DNA from 3 places in the Bacillus sp. URHA0034 genome. Region 3 is predicted to be linked to each of the others. Evidence: riboswitches for the same ligand, from Rfam matches in the RefSeq annotation. Region 3 holds a riboswitch; each other region holds the start of a gene.
The links. A riboswitch is a leader RNA that binds a small molecule or an ion and turns the genes downstream of it on or off. The one in region 3 is predicted to bind glycine.
Positions count from the first base shown of each region.

Region 1: linked by a shared signal. The riboswitch ahead of gcvT (glycine cleavage system aminomethyltransferase GcvT) and the one ahead of glyA (serine hydroxymethyltransferase) in region 3 are both predicted to bind glycine.
Region 2: linked by a shared signal. The riboswitch ahead of ACZ9EE_RS05075 (amino acid permease) and the one ahead of glyA (serine hydroxymethyltransferase) in region 3 are both predicted to bind glycine.

Region 1 covers NZ_JBWCDK010000002.1:4,688,742-4,691,016, reverse strand. The annotation lists gene gcvT (glycine cleavage system aminomethyltransferase GcvT) at 19-1,122, opposite strand; glycine riboswitch at 1,282-1,370, opposite strand; gene ACZ9EE_RS24565 (DEAD/DEAH box helicase) at 1,580-2,275, shown strand, end outside.
Region 2 covers NZ_JBWCDK010000002.1:579,660-581,934, forward strand. The annotation lists gene ACZ9EE_RS05075 (amino acid permease) at 1-894, opposite strand, end outside; glycine riboswitch at 1,057-1,134, opposite strand; gene ACZ9EE_RS05080 (AAA family ATPase) at 1,416-2,275, opposite strand, start outside.
Region 3 covers NZ_JBWCDK010000002.1:5,336,591-5,338,865, reverse strand. The annotation lists gene glyA (serine hydroxymethyltransferase) at 1-980, opposite strand, end outside; glycine riboswitch at 1,132-1,227, opposite strand; gene ACZ9EE_RS27940 (amino acid permease) at 1,449-2,275, opposite strand, start outside.

The DNA.
Region 1 (2,275 bases), 650 kb from region 3:
CTTGCTCCCCTCGTGTTTTTACTTTTCTCTTTTATAAAAAGGTGTTGGAACAACTGATGCTTTTAATCGTTTGCCGCGAATTTCAACTTCAACCTTGGATTCTAAATCGGCATATTCGGTTTTAATAAGCGCAAGACCAATATTTCGCTTCAAAGTTGGCGACTGTGTTCCTGTAGTTACTTCACCGATACGTTCTTCGCCTTTATAAACAGGGTATCCATGGCGTGGAATGCCACGGTCAATCATCTCGATCCCGATTAATTTCCTAGTTATACCAGTCTCCTTCTGCTTTTTTAACGCTTCCTTCCCGATGAAGTCAGCTTCCTTATTTAACTTCACAGCAAAAGCAATTCCCGCTTCTAAGGGAGTAATTTCGGGGGATAGCTCTTGTCCATAGAGTGCTAGGACAGATTCAAAACGCAGGGTATCACGTGCCCCTAATCCGCATGGAAGAACTCCGTCTTGTTCTCCTGCCTTTAGAATGGCATTCCAAAGGTCAACAGCATCGACAGCATCACAGTAAACCTCAAATCCGTCTTCACCGGTATATCCTGTTCTGGATACCAGTGCCTTTTTATCGTTTAAAATGACCTCTTGCTGAAATTTGAAGAAGCCAATTTGACTTAAGTCTGTATGTCCAGCGAGCTTTTGCAGAACTTTTTCGGCAAGCGGTCCTTGAAGGGCAAGCTGGGCTGTCTTGTCGGATAAGTTATCAAGGATGACCTCTCCTTCTAGATGGTCCATAAGCCATTTATAGTCCTTTTCAATATTGGAAGCATTAACGACCAGTAAATAATGATCGTCCTCCATTTTATAAATAAGTAAATCATCGACGGTTCCGCCATTTTCATAACACATCGCCGTGTATTGAGCACCGCCATTTTTAATTTTTGAAATATCATTAGTCATCATTTTTTGTAAAAATGGTAAACTATCTTTCCCTTTAACTTCTACTTCACCCATATGAGAGACATCAAACAGACCTGCTTTAGTACGGACCGCTTCATGTTCTTCCTTAATGCTGGAAAATTGGACCGGCAGTTCCCACCCTCCAAAATCGATGGTCTTCCCTCCGTATTCTTTATACACTTCAAACAGCGGAGTACGTTGTAATTCAGTCATCCATTAATCCCCCTTATTTATGAACCAGGTTTTTTAACATAAAAAAGGACAGAGACCTCCCTATGAATATAAGAAGGTCTCTGTCCTTGCACCAGAAAGTTTACCTAAAGCGGTTTTCCCCGTGGGTGGCTGCTAATATTGCAGCGCTCTCCAGAGCTGCGTCGAACAAGAGTTCTTTTGCCTGAGAGATTCACATTTCTGCTTGCTCCTTCGGCGCTACGTCCCGTAGTCTCTCCCCTTGCTGTCATCCGCATTATAATAATTTTTTATTTGGTAATACTAATTATACTTAAAAAATAAATTACTTTATTAAAATATTTAAAACATTCTAAGCTATTATCATCCTATCATTAAACTATAACATTGGGCAATAAATTTATAGAAAATTAAAACACCATTATCCCTTTTGATTGGCAAAAAGACGTGACACAACACTGTATGAAAAGGAGCTGTAATGATGTCAGTTGAAATTGAATTTGATTCCTCTTGGCAGGATGATTTTTTACATAGAATAGACAACGATGGTCCGTGGGGCAATTGGGAGCTTTTTAAACTAGCAATCGATGTGGAAAAGCATTTGGTTATCCCTGAGTTTGAAGGCTTGCAAGCTCCAAATCATCTTCCTAATTTAACACCTCTGCCACATCAGCTTGAAACAGCAAAACAGGTGATTGAAAACATGAATGGTAAAGCCATTCTTGCTGATGAAGTAGGACTAGGAAAAACAATTGAAGCAGGATTAATTCTAAAAGAATATATGATCCGCGGCTTAGTAAAAAAGGTGTTAATACTGGTCCCGGCTTCTTTGGTTACCCAATGGGCCATTGAGCTCAATAGCAAATTTTTTATTCCCGCTATTACGCAAAGGAAAAGCTATGTCTGGGAACAATGCGACGTCGTGGTTTCTTCGATTGATACGGCCAAACGAGATCCTCACCGGGACATTATTTACAAGCAGGACTATGACCTCATTATCATTGATGAGGCCCATAAACTAAAAAATAACAAAACGAAAAACTACGAATTTGTCCAAAACCTTAAAAAGAAATTTTGTTTGTTATTAACGGCCACACCTATCCAAAACCGAATCGAAGAAATCTTTAATCTTGTTTCCCTTCTAAAGCCTGGGCACCTGGGCAGTGAAACCGCCTTT
Region 2 (2,275 bases), 4.8 Mb from region 3:
ACTGTTGCAGGCCGATGCTGCAGATGTTAAGACAACAAAATTAATAATTCCTGCCGCAATCGGAATTCCTACTAAACTAAATGTCTTTACAAAAGGGCTGTTTTCTGCATTCAATTGTGTCCAAGGATTGATACATAAAAGGATAAACAGTGCTCCCACATAGAAAAATAGAATTCTTAACGGAATTTTATTGATCGCTGACGGGATATTTTTTTGAGGATTTGATGTTTCCGATGCTGATACACCCACCAATTCAACCCCTACATAGGCAAATACCACCATTTGAAAAGAAAGTAAGAAACCTGACACACCATGTGGGAATAGTCCGCCATATTCCCAAATATTTTTTACTGAAACGGCAGCCACATCTGTTTTAAACCCTATGACTAATAAAATAACTCCTATCCCGATTAAAGCAAGAATCGTAATGACTTTAATTAAAGCAAACCAAAATTCTAATTCGCCAAATAGTTTCACTGTTAATAAATTCAAACCTAATAATAGTACTAGGCAGACGATGGCTGGAACCCATTGCGGTATATTAAACCAATATTGTACATATACACCAACGGCTATAATATCCGCCATGGCTGTCATGATCCAACAAAACCAATACGTCCACCCCGTTACAAATCCGGCCCATGGTCCAATGTAGTCTTCCGCAATATCTGTAAAAGATTTATAACCTGCTTTTGATAAAAGAAGTTCTCCTAAAGCCCTCATTACAAAGAAACAGGCGATGCCGACAATTACATAGGCAAACATAATCGATGGACCAGCTAACTGTATGGCCCTGCCTGAACCTAAAAATAACCCTGTTCCAATCGTACCGCCAATCGCAATCAGTTGTACGTGTCTGTTTTTTAAATCCCTTTTTAATTCTTGTTGTGCCACTTAAAACTCCCCCTAATGGTAGTAATAGTACTTCTTGTACTTGTGAAGCAATGAACAAGAAGCAAACCAATAAAAAAGAGACTGGAATATCTCCAATCTCTCAGGGCGTAAGAATAACAAAAATTATCTATTACTCTTTTGGGATAGAATAATAAATAGTCTTCGTACTCTTCTGTCCTTTTGCCTGAGATTGTGAACCCTTCGGCGCCGCAAGTGTGCGGTCTCTCCAGAAGCTGCTCCTGCTATAGTGTGATCCATAGCAATCATAGCTTGCTAAATATGTAGTTAGTAAGTTTGAAAAAGTGAATCAATTTCAAACTATCGCTGAATAATTTATTATTTTAGTAGTATTTGTTCTAATTGTCAACATATAAAATTATCTGCTAAGAACCTTACCCGGAAGACCGGCTTTACCCACAAAAATAGATGGTGAATAACACCATCTATTTTTGATATTCTGCATATTGAGACACTTTCTTCGATGTCTTGATGAGTTCTAACCTCAAATGCATTAATCTCCTCTACTCATTTTTTTCCTCAGATGGGGCATCGAGCAAATTTAGATTCTGTGATTCTAGAACTTCAGCTCGGCTTTGACCATACAGCCCGACATAGATATGCTCAATCTCTTCGCCGGTTAGATCGCCACGCTTTAAAAGCTCCTCAGCAATTCTGTGAACAAAATCAGCGTTATCATTCACAAGCTTCTTTACTTTCGTCATTTCACTCTTTAGGAGTTCATTGATTTTGCCGCGCAGCGCTCTAAGACCATCTGTGCGCGAACCGACGGCGAGCCAGCTGAACAATTCCTCACCCATACCGACAATCCCTAGATAGGCACCGGCTAGTTCTGTTGCCTGTCTCAAGTCGGAAGTAACCCCGTTTAATTTTTTATTTAAAAACTCCTCTTCCACCGCACGTGCTGCCAAACATACTTGGATTTCCGCTAATATTTCTTTATCGGTGCGATTATATCGTTCATGCGTTGGCTTAGTAGCTGCAAGACCAAGTGCACCGCCCCTGCGGATAATCGTTACTTTCCATACTCGTGCATGAGGCTTAAGCAGGAACTGTGCGACGGCATGACCAGCCTCATGATAAGCAACATTCCTTTTTTCATCTTCACTCATGGACCTTAACGGCTGTTTAAGCCCCCATTCATAGGTCTCCATTGCGGCACGGAAATCTTCATAGCTTGTAACTTGGGCTCCGCGTTGATGGGCGATAACGACCGCTTCGTTAACGATATGCTTGATTTGTGCTGGGGAGTAGCCAATGGTATCAAGTGCTGCCCGTTCAGGGGTAATAGAAGAGTCTCTTTTCACCTTTTCAAGGTAGTATTGGAAAACGTCAATTCGGCCATCATAGTCAGGGGAATCAA
Region 3 (2,275 bases):
GCTTCTTTTCCAGTTAGGTTCCACGGACGTAAATCTAAAAGAACAATATGGTTATCTGTTCCACCAGAAACAAGGGCCGCACCTTCATTCTTCAATGTCTCGCCAAGCGTGGCTGCATTTTCAATCACTTGTTTCGCATATTCCTTAAAGCTTGGCTGTAAGGCTTCTTTGAAAGCAACCGCCTTGGCTGCAATGATGTGCATGTGCGGGCCGCCTTGTATCCCTGGGAACACTGATTTATTAATAGCTTTTATGATCTCTTCATCATTTGTTAAAATAATGCCACTGCGCGGGCCTCTTAACGTTTTATGCGTAGTGCTCGTTACAACATCGGCATAGGGAATCGGAGATGGATGGAGTCCGGCTGCTACAAGTCCTGCAATATGCGCCATATCGACCATCAATTTTGCGCCGACTTGATCAGCAATTTCTCTAAATCTCGCAAAATCGATCTTTCTAGGGTAAGCACTTGCCCCTGCAATAATCAATTTCGGTTTTTCCTGTTTCGCAATTCGCTCGAGTTCATCATAGTCGATCAATTGAGTATCTTCTCGTACCCCATAGGACACAATTTCAAACCATTTGCCTGAAACACTTACAGGGCTTCCGTGAGTTAAATGACCGCCCTGTGAAAGGTTCATCCCCATCACTTTATCACCAGGCTGAAGGAGGGCGAAAAATACAGCAAAATTTGCTTGTGCACCCGAGTGTGGCTGGACATTTGCAAATTTGACACCAAACAGCTCTTTTAGGCGATCAATCGCTGTTTGTTCTGCTACATCGACCACTTCACATCCTCCATAGTAGCGCTTCCCTGGATAGCCTTCCGCGTATTTATTGGTCATCACACTTCCCATTGCTTCTAACACATCTTGGCTGACAAAGTTTTCAGATGCAATCAACTCCAAGGTTTGAAGCTGGCGATGCTGTTCTTTCCTAATTGCTTCAAAAATGGTTGAATCATTTTGTTGTAATCCCATTCCTACTCCTCCTTGAAATATGCTCAAGCTACCCTTCGGTGTGTGTCGAAATAGAAGACTCATCTGCTTCATCATTCCAAGTTATTAATAGTGAAACACTGCTTTTTTTGCACGCAAAAAAGGACAGCAGAAGGGTAGCTAAAAGCTTCATTATCCCTTCTCTGTCCTTTTACCTGAGAGTTTAGTTCCGTTTAGAACATTCCCCTTTGGTGGCATATATTGATATGCGCTCTCCAGAGTTGCGTCCAATTGTGGTTCCATCTACCTGAGAGATTAATTCCAAGGGTTTTTTTGGAACTTGCTCCTTCGGTGGCGTGTAAAAAGTGCACTCTCCCACAACTGTCATCCGCTCTATTTTTTTGTTATTTTCAGAATAGTTGTTAAAGGAATTCAAGTCAAGCGTTTTTTGTTTATTTTTTGAAAACGGTAACATTAATGAAAAAATATGACTGTCCTTGGTGATGCTAATTAGTTTTCTGGTATAGTTTTGTGATTCGCTTGTTCGACTTGATTTGAATTCATACTCCGTATCTTATAAATAGCAATCAGCAAAATAAACCAGACTGGCGTAACAAACAAGGCAATACGGGTATCTTCCGCTAAAGCAAGCACGACAAGAACGAAGGCTAGGAAAGCAAGGATCAAGTAATTGGAAAATGGATAAAGCGGTAATTTAAATTGGTTGACTTTTGCCAGGTCGGGTCTTGTTTTACGGTATTTTAAATGGCTGATGACCGTTATTCCCCAAATAAAGATGAAACATACAGTTGATATACTTGTAATGAGTGTAAATACTCCTTCTGGCATAACATAGTTTAAAATAACAGCAATTAAAATTACCACAGTTGAAAAGAACAAGGCATTTGAAGGTACTTTTCGTGACGTAAGTTTAGCAAATGATTCAGGTGCATTTTTATCTTTTGCAAGTGAATATACCATCCGGCTAGTACTGAAGACCGCACTGTTACAGGCTGAAGCCGCGGATGTTAGGACGACAAAATTGACAATTCCGGCAGCAGCTGCGATACCAACTGCAACGAAGACTTGGACAAATGGGCTTTTCGCCGGATTTATGGCGTTCCAAGGATAAATGCTCATGATGACTACTAGCGCACCAAGGTAGAAAAGAAACACGCGAATGGGGATATTATTGATTGCCTTCGGGATGACTTTTTCCGGATCTTTGGTCTCACCTGCTGTAAGTCCCACCAGTTCAATTCCTACAAAGGCAAAGACAACCATCTGGAAGGATAATACAAATCCATTGATTCCATTCGGGAACATTCCCCCATGTT